3 regions of the Mesorhizobium album genome follow, and region 2 is predicted to be linked to each of the others. Evidence: riboswitches for the same ligand, from Rfam matches in the RefSeq annotation. Region 2 holds a riboswitch; each other region holds the start of a gene.
The links. Region 2 has a riboswitch for S-adenosylmethionine ahead of RFN28_RS00055 (O-succinylhomoserine sulfhydrylase). Riboswitches for the same ligand answer to the same signal wherever they lie in the genome.
Positions count from the first base shown of each region.

Region 1: linked by a shared signal. The riboswitch ahead of RFN28_RS32630 (hypothetical protein) and the one ahead of RFN28_RS00055 (O-succinylhomoserine sulfhydrylase) in region 2 are both predicted to bind S-adenosylmethionine.
Region 3: linked by a shared signal. The riboswitch ahead of metX (homoserine O-acetyltransferase MetX) and the one ahead of RFN28_RS00055 (O-succinylhomoserine sulfhydrylase) in region 2 are both predicted to bind S-adenosylmethionine.

Region 1 covers NZ_JAVIIW010000070.1:10,279-14,571, forward strand. The annotation lists gene RFN28_RS32625 (tetratricopeptide repeat protein) at 1-1,324, opposite strand, end outside; SAM-I-IV-variant riboswitch at 1,772-1,869, shown strand; gene RFN28_RS32630 (hypothetical protein) at 1,904-2,476, shown strand; gene RFN28_RS32635 (hypothetical protein) at 2,490-2,732, shown strand; gene RFN28_RS32640 (hypothetical protein) at 2,993-3,589, shown strand; gene RFN28_RS32645 (hypothetical protein) at 3,728-4,126, shown strand.
Region 2 covers NZ_JAVIIW010000001.1:8,763-13,055, forward strand. The annotation lists gene RFN28_RS00045 (hypothetical protein) at 1-145, shown strand, start outside; gene RFN28_RS00050 (2'-deoxycytidine 5'-triphosphate deaminase) at 178-1,272, opposite strand; SAM riboswitch at 1,419-1,496, shown strand; gene RFN28_RS00055 (O-succinylhomoserine sulfhydrylase) at 1,569-2,756, shown strand; gene arfA (arabinosylfuranosidase ArfA) at 2,941-4,293, shown strand, end outside.
Region 3 covers NZ_JAVIIW010000010.1:104,151-108,443, forward strand. The annotation lists gene RFN28_RS11110 (prephenate/arogenate dehydrogenase family protein) at 1-495, opposite strand, end outside; gene hisC (histidinol-phosphate transaminase) at 502-1,614, opposite strand; SAM riboswitch at 1,756-1,833, shown strand; gene metX (homoserine O-acetyltransferase MetX) at 1,922-3,091, shown strand; gene metW (methionine biosynthesis protein MetW) at 3,168-3,782, shown strand; gene RFN28_RS11130 (glycosyltransferase family 2 protein) at 3,930-4,293, shown strand, end outside.

The sequences.
Region 1 (4,293 bases), on a different contig from region 2:
TCTCGTACTCGGCCTCGGCTTCCTGATATCGTTCCCCGACCGAGAGGGCCAGACCGCGCGAGGCGTGCGCTTCGCCAAGACTGGGGTCAATGTCGAGGGCCCTGGCGCTGTTAGCCAGAATGGCCTCGAGCGAGACCTTTACGTCATAGTGCAGGAACAAAAACGAATCGCAGTCGGCGATGCCTGCGTAGGCGCGCGCATAGAGCGGATCGAGCTCGATCGCCTTGGCGAACATGCGCTTTGCCAGCAGGTAGTAGGATTTGGAGCCGCGGTGGACGAACTCGCGTCCGCGCAGGTAATAGGTATAGGCCTCGACGTTCTCGGTCGGCGCCTGCCGGATCGCCTGCTTTTCCTCCGGCAACAGCCTGACCTTAAGCTGATCGACGATCGTGTGCGTGATCTCGTCCTGGATGGCGAAGATATCGGTCAGGTCGCGGTCGTAACGGTCGGCCCAGACATGGCCGCCGCTCTTGCCGTCGATCAACTGACCGGTGACGCGAACCCGTTGCGCAGCCTTGCGGACGCTGCCCTCAAGCAGGTACCTCACGCCCAACTCGGCGGCCACCTGTTGCAGCTTCACCACTCTGCCCTTGTAGGTGAACACGTTGTTGCGGCCGATCACGAACAGGCCCGATATCTTGGACAGATCGGTTATGATGTCCTCTGTGATGCCGTCAGCAAAATATTCCTGCTCGGGGTCGCCGCTCATGTTGTTGAAGGGCAGCACGGCGATCGACGGCTTTTCCCCAGCGGCGGGTTCGGCCTCGAGCTCGACCGAGACGGTCGAGGATCGCGGCTGCCCGATCCCGGCGAAGAGATCGACGTGATAGACCCTGACGGGGCGGTCGATGTTCTTCAGCACCTGCTCGCCGGCGTCCTCGAAGGCGAGGTCCAGCCGGTTGCCGACATTGTCGCGGACGGAGCCGGACACCGCGACGCCGCCCGGCCTGGCTATCGATTCTATGCGCGCGGCAACGTTGACGCCGTCGCCGTAAATGTCATTGTCCTCGACGATGATGTCGCCGAGATGGATGCCGATGCGGAACTCGATGCGGCTCTCTGCCGGCACGCCGGCATTGCGCTCGCGCATCGCCCGCTGGATCTCGGCGGCGCAGGCGACGGCGTTTACGACGCTCGGGAACTCGACCAGCATGCCGTCGCCGGTGAGCTTGACGATCCGCCCGTGATGCTCGGCGATCCTGCCGTCCGCCATCTCGCGGCGGTGCGCCTTGAGAGCGGCCAGCGTTCCCACCTCGTCGAGGCCCATCAGCCTGCTGTAGCCAACCACGTCGGCTGCGAATATCGCCGTGAGCCGGCGCTCCATGTGTGCACCCGGATTTTTCGAAGAAGCCTAAAATATCAGGTTCGGCGCTACGTGCCATATGTAAATCCCACTGGCGCCGCCTGAGCATCAGCGGGATTGCGACTCGGAAAGGTTCGATCAACCGGACCTCTGCGGGAACCGCTTGGCACTTCTGCCAAGTCACCCAGCCCGCACCCAAACCGATGTCCGAATTGGCGCTAAACCGACATTGGCGCCGCGATCCGAGTAGGTCCAGAACTGGCGCTGGTTGCTCGTTCCGGTCAACCAGACGTACGACAAGAAACCACCCATCTCGGCCATTGGCGGCAGCCAGCCGATAGAGTTTTGACCACCTGAAATGCCAGCGTATGAGATCGCCGCAGCGGGGCGGCTGATGTTGCCGTCGATGCCTCCGGCCTCCACCACGAGGAGAAAGCTTGCCGAAGTACAATCGTTTTGTTAGATCAAGCCCTGCATCCAGAGAGGGCTTCGGCCCCGCCAACCAGCCTTGACCGGCAACGGTGGCACGACGATGTGGCCCTCAACGGGCAACAGTAGGTCGCTAATCCCTCCAGATGCGTGTCAACTCTGGAGGTTTTTATGCTCTCACGACGTGGTTTTTTGATTGGTGCCGGCGGGCTGCTGACATCGGCGTTTCTTGGTGACGCGCAGGCTTTCGTCCACAGAACGGGCAAACCGCTTCTCGCTTCACCGGCTGAGGTCGCCGAGACGATGTACTGGTACGAAAACGGTGAGCAGGGCCTCATGCTGACCATCGGCCGGTGGGTTTTCTGCCCGCCGCCGCCGACGTGGCGCGAGTTCTTCGAAGCGGAAGGCATCCCGCATCGGACTGAAGCCCATATCCAAGCTATTTACGAAGAGCACGGCATTGAACCGGAAGACTATGACGGCGATGTCGATGGATACTTCTGGGAGACGCGCTTCGATCTCGAGACCGGCCCCTGCGCTAAGGCCTACCACCTTCTGAAGAAGCTGGATCTTGGGCCTTCGATCCGGCGAGGGAGTGCCGAGCCGCATCTGGTATTCTGCAATGGCGATGTCGCTAACGATGATAGCCGGTGGGTCGATGCAAGGGACAAACTCACGCTTTCTCTCCTGCAGGCCCGGTTGATCGATCTGAAGCTTCCGATCCGCCTTGCAGAAGGGATTTGAGGGAATGCCGGACATGATCGACGATGACCCCGCGCCTACCGACACCGCGCAGATGGCCAAGGGTGGCCCACAGGAGCCAATCGAGCCTTACACGTGCCGTTATTGCGGCTGGATGACAACGGTGCCGAACGAGGCGGAGGCGCGCCTGTGTATGCGGTGTGTCCGGTTCGAGGGCGATGTGCATCCGGCGGTGACCGGAGCACGGATCGCGGTGCACAACGCGCTCATCCTAGGCATGGCCAGGAAGAGGGGCTGAAGGCAGGGCAACTGCCATTGCCTCCAACACGGAGGGTTTCCCGGAGAGCGGGGGGCCACGAATTGGGCCCCCTGGCTTTGGGACCCCGGACCTCTTTCCTTCTCTGAATATATGTACCTCGCGACAAGTTTTCGGATGCGAAGATAACGACCGGAACAAGCCTCGCTGATATAAATCTGCAAACCAAATGGTTCGTTGAAGGGCTTTGCAATTGGTTGAACAAGCAGCAGAGCCGGGTTGGCGGGAGGCGGGAGTAGGCGATGCGGTTGCGTCTTCTTGTGACTTGTTTGGCTGCAATGATCGCCTCAGCACAAGTTCGTGCTGCTGAGGTAGAAACGGCTCTCTGGAAGAACGTTGGAAATTGGAGCGTATACGTTGATCGGCCCCTCCAATTTCAGTGCTTCGTAACAACGCTTTATGAGGACTACACTATTTTTCGCGTTGGCTTCCTGCAACCGGGTTCAAGTGCAGCCATGTACATTGCAATAGGTAACTTAAATTGGACCTCAATTGAAGAAGGGAAAGACTACGATCTAATCCTGCAGATCGACAATGAAGCTGGCTGGCGATCACCAGCTTTGGGAACGAGGTTTGGCACACTGCCAGCTCTTGCCATAGGTACCAATGAGCCGGGCTTCGTTGAGCAACTGATGCGGAAACACTTTTTGCGTGTCTTTTTCAACGGTCGGCAGGTTCTTAACCTTAGTCTTCGGGGCTCGAATGCTGCTCTGAGGGAGATGGGAGCATGCCAAAATGCGGTTGATGCCTACGTGGGCGCGAACCGCAACTCTCAACCCAAAGACCCTTTCACTGGAGTTGCCGGTCCAGCGCCGAAGAAGGACCCGTTTGATCTATAGTGATTTGGAGGGGTCTCAGGGCATGGTGACGGGACAAGCAGGATGCAGGACAGTCGGCTCTCACTTAGATGTGGCGGCACGCGAGCAGGGAACGGCTTGATGCCTCGTGGCCGGATAGTGATGGTCGAGCGAGGCAGCATGAATTACCGTCCGTTGTGCCGTAACTGTGGCCGGACCATCCACCGGGTGTTCCGGTATCTTCACTTTGGGCAGCGTGCTGCTGCCCGCTATCACCGCTCTTGGAGTTTCCAAGACTTTCCAGACAGCATCGCTGAGGTCGAGCGGCTGGCTGAGGGGACGGTGCTGAGCGTCGAGTGGGTCAGCGACATCGAGCACTGGATCAAGCGCGCCGTCGTGTGGGACGGCGAATATACTAGCCCGTACTTCTGCGGCCGGGGTTGCGCGCAACTGTTCGGCTACCATCAGGCCGCCACCGGCGCAGCCACTGATATGCATGCAGAGGCCGTGATGCGACAGCGCGCCAAGCTCGACGAGCAGCAACTGCGCCGCCGTCGCAAGGCGCGGAGGTCAGCATGAAGCTGAAGGAGGTGCGCTGATGCGCAAGTTGATGATTTTGGCCCCCGCGCTCCTGCCGGCGGTGGCAGGCGGACGACTACCGCAGTTAAGAAAAGGCCAACGTGACCGACAACGGCATCGCGATGATGCCGGCAGGGATAGGCAGGAGATCCTCGATGGCTGCGTGC
Region 2 (4,293 bases):
CTTGAAGGAATCAAAGACCTCGCTCGATGCGGAAAAGCCGGTTGCTTCTTGGGGCAAGAAGCGATTGGCAGGCCGCGAACTGCTGTTCATCGGCTATTTCAACGCGTGTCTCGGCACCGCGAAGCAGCGCATATTTGGCGGCTGACGAGGCTCTATCCCGGATCGCCGACGGAAAAATCAGCGCGCTGCTCTGAAATGCTTGGAGAGCTTCAGCCCCTGCGCCTGGTAGTTCGAGCCGAGATCGGTGCCGTAGAGCGCCTGCGGCCGCTTCAGCATATGCTCGTAGACGAGGCGTCCGACGATCTGGCCGTGGTCGAGGATGAACGGCACCTCATGGCTGCGCACTTCAAGCACCGCGCGGCTGCCGCTGCCGCCGGTGGCGGAATGGCCGAACCCCGGATCGAAGAAGCCGGCATAGTGGACGCGGAACTCGCCGACCAGCGGATCGAAGGGCGTCATCTCGGCGGCATAAAGCGGCGGCACATGCACCGCCTCACGGCTGACCAGGATGTAGAACTCGTCCGGATCAAGCACCAGCTCGCCGGCGCCGCTCTTGTAGAGCGGCTCCCAGAAGTCGACGACATCCTGGGCGGCGCGCTTGTCGACATCGACAAGGCCGGTGTGGTGCTTGCCGCGATAGCCGACAAGGCCGTCCTTGTCGCCGTCGAGATCGATGGAGAGCGCGATGCCGCCGCCGGAAATGTTGGGCGGCTCGGTAGCGACCAGCATCTCGGCGCGGTGGAGGTCGCGCAATTCGTTCTCTGACAGCACCGCATTGCCGATGCGGAAGCGGATCTGCGACAGGCGCGAGCCGGCGCGCACGACGATCGGGAAGGTGCGCGGGCTGACCTCGAGATAGAGCGGGCCGTGATAACCGGCGGCTATCTTGTCGAACTCATGGCCGCGGTCAGTCATGACGCGGGTGAAAATGTCCAGCCGCCCGGTCGAGCTCTTCGGATTGGCCGAAGCGGACACTTGCGCCGGCAGCGCCAGGCTTTCGAGCAGCGGCACGATGTAGACGCAGCCCGTCTCCAGAACGGCGCCCTCGGCGAGGCTGAACTCATGCAGCTTCAGCCGGTCGAGCTTGTCGGCCACCAGGTGATCGGGACCGGGCAGGAAGGAGGCGCGCACGCGGAAGGCTGTGTCGCCCAGCCTGAGGTCGAGGCTGGCCGGCTGGATCTGGTTGGTGTCGAGCGCGCGCGGCGTTTTCAGCGCGCCGGACTGAAACAGCGCCGCGATGTCCTGATCCGGAAGAATGCCTGTCTGCCGCAAGGTCTGGCTCCGATCGAAGGCCGGGCAAGCGCGTGGTTCTTTTGCAAGCTCCTGCCGCAAAACCGCAAACGGTCTGCGGTTCCTGCCTGGTACAAACCTCTTAATCAAGCCGGCAATTGACGCAAGCGCGGCGCGGGTCTAAAGGGGCTTTATCCCGTGGTGATTTGGCCGGTCGGCTTGCAGCCACGTTAAACAAGTCGCTAAAGGACCGTTGGGCTGCAAGGCCGTATGGACCGGTTGCGACATCGCGGCCGGTTTTTTTGTGTTTGGACGGTTCTTAGGGTTGGACTAGGGCGATGAGCAAGACGCGTAACTGGAAGCCTCAGACTGCACTCGTGCATGGCGGGACGCTGCGTTCCGGCTTCGGCGAGACCGCCGAGGCGATGTATCTCACCCAGGGCTACGTCTATGAGACGGCCCAGGCGGCGGAAGCCCGCTTCAAGGGAGAGGAGCCGGGCTTCATCTATTCGCGCTATGCCAATCCGACGGTTGACATGTTCGAGAAGCGCATGTGCGCGCTGGAAGGCGCGGAAGATGCGCGCGCCACCGCTTCCGGCATGGCGGCGGTCAGCGCGGCGCTGCTCTGCAGCGTCAAGGCAGGCGACCATATCGTGGCGGCGCGGGCGCTGTTCGGCTCCTGCCGCTGGGTGGTCGAGACGCTGGCGCCGCGCTACGGCATCGAGGCGACGCTGGTCGACGGCACCGACATCGCCAATTGGGAAAAGGCGGTCAGGCCGAACACTAAGCTGTTCTTCCTGGAAAGCCCGACCAACCCGACCCTAGAAGTGGTCGACATCGCCGCAGTCGCCGCTTTAGCCAATTCGATCGGCGCGCGCGTGGTCGTGGACAATGTCTTTGCCACCCCGCTGCAGCAGAAGCCCTTGCAGCTCGGCGCCCATGTCGTCGTCTACTCGGCGACCAAGCACATCGACGGACAGGGCCGTTGTCTGGGCGGCGTCATCCTGTCGGACAAGAAGTGGATCGACGAGAACCTGCACGACTATTTCCGCCACACCGGCCCGAGCCTGTCGCCCTTCAACGCCTGGACGCTGCTCAAGGGCCTGGAGACGCTGCCGCTGCGTGTGCGCCAGCAGACCGAGAGCGCCGGCAAGATCGCCGATTTCCTGGCTGGCCGGCCGGAAATCGCGCGCGTGATCTATCCGGGCCGGGCCGACCACCCGCAGGCCGACATCGTCAAGAAACAGATGTCGGGCGGCTCGACGCTGATCTGCCTCGACGTCAAGGGCGGCAAGCAGGCGGCCTTCGCCTTCCAGAACGCGCTCGACATCGTGCTGATCTCCAACAATCTCGGCGACGCCAAGAGCCTGATCACCCATCCGGCGACGACGACGCACAAGAATCTCAGCGACGAGGCGCGCGCCGAGCTCGGCATCGGTCCGGGCACGCTCAGGCTCTCCGTCGGCCTGGAGGATACAGACGATCTGCTCAACGACGTCGAACAGGCGCTGAGGGCCGCCAGATAGTGGCGATCAGACCGGCAACTTCCCGGGTCTGACACGATGCTGCGGGCAGCGTTTCGACAGCTCGGAGCGAACGCACCTCCAAACCCCAAAAGTCGCCTTAAGCTGCGATTGACACTGGCCGCAGCCAATGTTCAAATGCCATGGTACATATCAATTTCAATGATATAGAGGGTAGGCGACGGACATGAAGGCGCGTATAGCGGTCCACCGGGATTTCAAGATCGGGACGATCGACGATCGCATCTACAGCGCCTTTCTGGAGCATCTTGGACGCGCCGTCTATGGCGGCATCTACGAGCCGGGCCACGCGACGGCCGACGAGGACGGGTTCCGCGACGATGTGCTGGAACTGGTGCGCGGCCTGAAGGCGCCGCTGGTTCGCTACCCCGGCGGCAATTTCGTTTCCAACTACGACTGGCTGGATGGAATCGGACCGAAGAATGAGCGGCCCGTACGGCTCGACTACGCCTGGAAGACGACCGAGACCAACGAGATGGGGACGGATGAGTTCATTCGTTGGTGCCGCAAGGCCGGGACCGAGCCCATGCTTGCGGTCAATCTCGGCTCGAAGGGATTCACCGAGGCGCTCGCCATGCTCGAATACTGCAACCATCCGGGGGGCAGCTACTGGAGCGACCTGCGCAGGAAGAACGGCTCGGCCGAGCCGCACAACGTTCGGATCTGGTGCCTCGGCAACGAGATGGACGGGCCGTGGCAAATGAACCATCGCACGGCCCATGAATATGGTCGCGTCGCAAACGAGGTCGGTCGCGCCATGAAGGTCTTCGACCCGACCCTCGAGCTCGTCGCCTGCGGCTCCTCCAACCATAACATGCCCACCTACCCCGCCTGGGAGGCCGAGGTCCTCGAGCTCGCCTACGAGAATGTAGACTACATCTCGCTGCATCAATACTGGGACAACTGGGACGATGACTACCTGAACTTCCTCGCCAAGTCCGTTCCGGTCGACCGCTACATCCAGACGATCGGCGGCGTGATCGACTACGTGAAGGCGAAGAAGCGCTCCAAGCACAACGTCTACATCTCCTTCGACGAGTGGAACGTCTGGTATCACACCCGAAAGAAAGGCGTCAGCGACGGCGACGGGGTCAATTGGGCCAAGGCGCCCAGTCTATTGGAGGACGCCTATAATTTCGAGGACGTCCTGCTTGTCGGCTGCGCGCTCAATACATTCATCCGCCGGTCGGACCGTGTGAGGATCGCCTGCATCGCGCAGCTCGTGAACGTGATCGCGCCCATCATGACGCAAACCGGCGGGCCGGTCTGGAAGCAGACCATCTACTATCCCTATTACTACGCCTCCCTCTACGGCCGCGGCGACGCCTTGAACGTGGCCGTGGACGTGCCAACCTACGATGCCAGGGTGGCGGATGATGTTCCCTATCTCGACGTTGCCGCAGTGCGGAGCCGGGACGGTGGGACCGTGGCGTTCTTCATGGTCAACCGCCATCCGGACGAGGCTTTGGCTATCGACATCGATATGGCCGGTTTCGCGCCGAAGGGCATAGCCGAGCAC
Region 3 (4,293 bases), on a different contig from region 2:
TTCGGAAAGCTTCTCCAGCGCTTCCGGATCGGTTCCGGGCAGCGGCGTGAAGATGCACCAGCGGTTGTCGAAGAGGTCGGCGAAGCCGGCATCCGGCCCGGATTTTTCCGTGCCGGCCAGCGGATGGCCGGGGATGAAGTGCACGCCCTTTGGCACATGCGGCTCAATCTGTGCGATGACCGAGGCCTTGGTCGAGCCGACATCGGTGAGGATGGCGCCTTTCTTCAACGCCGGTGCGATCTCGGCGGCGACCTCGCCGGACGAGCCGACCGGCACCGACACGATGATCAGATCCGCGTCGCGGACAGCTTCCTTCGCGTCAGTCGTATAGGAATCGCCGAGGCCGAGTTCCTCGGCCCGCTTGAGCGTCGATCGGCTGCGGGTCGCGATGGCGATATGGCGGGCAAGGCCCTCGCGGCGGATGACGCGGGCGAGCGACGAGCCGATCAGGCCGATGCCGACCAGCGCTATTCTTTCGAACATCGGTGATGTCATGGTGCTTCAGCTTTTCAGGAAATTCGTCAGCGCTTCGACAACGCCGCGATTGGCCTCCTCGATGCCGATGCTCATGCGCAGCGCGTTGGGGAAGCCGTAGCCGGTGACGCGGCGCAGGATATAGCCGCGCGCGCTGAGATAATCGTCCGCGGCCGCCGCCGAATGCTTTTTGTCGTCGGGGAAATGGATCAGCACGAAATTGCCGACACTGGGCGTCACGCGCAGCCCGAGCAGGGTCAACTGCTCGCTGACCCAGGCAAGCCATTTCTCGTTATGCGCCACGCTGCGCTCGATATGGGCACGGTCGCGGATCGCCGCGATGCCGGCTTCGATCGCGGTCGCATTGACGTTGAAGGGTCCGCGCACCCGGTTGATCGCATCGACGATGTGCGCCGGCCCGTACATCCAGCCGATGCGCGCGCCGCCGAGGCCGAGCTTGGAGAAGGTGCGGGTCATGACCACGTTCTCGGAGCTGCCCGCCAGCTCGACGCCGGCCTCATAATCGTTGCGCCGCACATATTCGGCATAGGCCGCGTCGAGCACCAGAAGCACGTTCTTCGGCAGGCGGGCATGCAGCCGGCGCACCTCCTGGAAAGGCACATAGGTGCCGGTCGGATTGTTGGGGTTGGCAAGGAACACGATCCGGGTCGCCGGCGTCACCGCGGCGAGGATGGCATCGATGTCGGCGCGCTCGTCGGTTTCCTTGACCGCCACCGGCTTGGCGCCGGCGGCCTGGATGTAGATCTTGTAGACCATGAAGGCGTGCTCGGTGAACACGGCCTCGTCTCCGGGCGCCAGATAGGTTTGCGCCAGGAGCCCCAGGATCTCGTCGGAGCCGTTGGAGCAGACGATGTTCGCCGGATTGAGGCCATGCACGTCGGCGATCGCTTCGCGCAGCCGGCGGGCGGAGCCGTCGGGATAGACGTCGAGCCTGGCAGCCACGTCCCGCGCGGCCTCGATCGCCTTCGGCGACGGGCCGAGCGGGTTTTCGTTCGAGGACAGCTTGTAGACCTTCGCAACGCCTGCCGGCGCGGTGCTTTTGCCCGGTACATAGGCCTCGATGTCCATGATGCCAGCGCGTGGCGTTGGACGTGCCTGATCCTGCTTCATATCGCAAATCCGTCGAGAGGGCCTCTGTCCGAGGCCGCTGCGGAAATACAGGCCATGGCCCGGAATGTCGAGTGCCGGTGCTTGCGCCAGGATGCTAACCCCAAGAGGCTGCCCGTTGACGAAGCGCGGCGCTGGCCCTAGAAGAGCAGCCGGACTTCCCGTGGTGATTTGGCCGGTCGGCTTGCAGCCACGTTAAACAATTCGCTAAAGGGCCGTTTGCAACCTGTAACCGGCTTTGCGAAGGCAAGCCGGTTTTTTGTTGTCCGCTGCCGGCCGGGCGCCGCATCGGCGAAATCGATGCTGGATGGGGAATGCAATGGTCGCTCAGCGTGCTGTAAGGACCAACAACGAGGCCGACAATCCGTCGAGCCCGGTGCTGCAGTTCGGCCCCGACAAGCCGTTGAAGCTCGATGCGGGCACGCTGCTGTCGCCCTTCCAGATCGCTTACCAGACCTACGGCACCCTCAACGACGCCCGCTCCAACGCCATCCTCGTCTGCCACGCGCTGACCGGCGACCAGCATGTCGCCAACACCAATCCGGTGACCGGCAAGCCCGGCTGGTGGGAGGTGCTGATCGGTCCCGGCAAGATCATCGACACCAACCGCTTTTTCGTCATCTGCTCCAACGTCGTCGGCGGCTGCCTGGGCTCCACCGGCCCCGCCTCGACCAATCCGGCGACGGGCCGGCCCTACGGGCTCGACCTGCCGATCATTACCATCCGCGATATGGTGCGCGCGCAGCTGATGCTGGTCGATCATTTCGGCATCGAGAAGCTGTTTTGCGTGGTCGGCGGCTCAATGGGCGGCATGCAGGTGCTGGAATGGGCCGCCAGCCATTCGGAGCGCGTCTTTTCCGCGCTGCCGATCGCCACCGGCGCCCGCCATTCCTCGCAGAATATCGCCTTCCACGAAGTCGGCCGGCAGGCCGTCATGGCCGATCCGGACTGGCACGGCGGCAAATATCTCGATTTCGGCAGGCGCCCGGAAAAGGGGCTCGCCGTGGCGCGCATGGCCGCCCACATCACCTATCTGTCCGAGGCGGCGCTGCACCGCAAATTCGGCCGCAACCTGCAGGACCGCGAGGCGCTGACCTTCGGTTTCGATGCCGATTTCCAGATCGAAAGCTACCTGCGCCACCAGGGCATGACTTTCGTCGACCGCTTCGACGCCAATTCCTACCTCTATCTGACCCGCGCGATGGACTATTTCGACATCGCCGTCGACCATGGCGGACGCCTGGCCAACGCCTTCGCCGGCACCAAGACGCGCTTCTGTCTTGTGTCCTTTACGAGCGACTGGCTGTTCCCGACCGAGGAGAGCCGCTCGGTCGTTCATGCGCTCAATGCCGCCGGCGCTTCCGTCTCCTTCGTCGAGATCGAGACCGATCGCGGTCATGATGCCTTTCTGCTCGACGAGCCGGAACTGTTCGCGGCCATCAACGGCTTCATTGCCTCCGCCGCTCGCGCCAGGGGGCTCAGCCTATGAGCCGCTCGCGACCTGTTTGTCTTGGCCGCGTGGCGACGCCATTGGCTGCAAACGCCCTAAGGCCGGAGGTATGCTCATGAGCGTCAACCGCGCCCAGCGCGTCGATCTCGACGTCGTCGCCGATCTCATTCCGCCCAATTCGCGCGTGCTCGACGTCGGCTCGGGCGACGGCGTGCTTCTGGAACTTCTGCAGGAAACCAGGCAGGTCGACGGCCGCGGGATGGAATTGTCGCAGCGCGGCGTCAACGAATGCGTGGCGCGCGGCCTTTCCGTCATCCAGGGCGATGCCGACAAGGACCTCGGGTTCTACCCCGACAAGGGCTTCGATTTCGTCGTGCTGTCGCAGACCCTGCAGGCGACCCGCAATCCGAAGCGCGTGCTCGACGAATTGCTCAGGATCGGCAACCGCGCCATCGTCTCCTTCCCCAATTTCGGCCATTGGCGAGTGCGCTTCTCACTGCTGATCAAGGGCAGGATGCCGGTCACCAAGGACCTGCCCTATTCCTGGTACGACACGCCCAACATCCACTTCTGCACCATCCGCGACTTCGTCAATCTGTGCGAGGAGCTTGGCGCGACGGTCGAGAAGGCCACCGCGCTGGACGCCAATGGCCAGAAGATCGGCCTGTCGATGCCCTGGTGGTTCTGGAACTTCTTCGGCCAGCAGGCGGTGTTTTTGTTGAAGAGGTAACGGCGCTCGAAACGGTTCTCTTGGCTGGCAAGACTGCCGGGGATATCGATGAGGCGCCAAAAATATTTTGCATTGCTGTTTCTGTCATTTGACAGCGAACGATGGCGGTTATACCGACCTGAATTCAGGCAACCTGGTGAAGCAGTGATGGTCGGCGATCTCCCGACTTACTCAGTCGTCATGGAAATGGAAAACGCCAAGTCGATCGACTGGGACGAGATCGGCGTTGGGCTGACCGCCCTGTCCGATGAAATCGCCTCGGTTTCGGCGGCCGGTTTCGCAAGCCCGAAAGTCATTATCTCGCACCCCGGGCACGACGTAGACGCCCAGTCGCTGCGAGACCATATCAATAGAGAAGCACCGCAGCTGAAAGAGGTGGCAGAGCTTTGCTTCGTCGCCTGTCCCGGTGGCCGTTATTACGAGCTCAAGAACAACGGCATCCTGGCGACCGACGCAGACGTCGTGATCTTCATGGACTCCGACACGGTTCCTGAATCGGACTGGCTCTCGA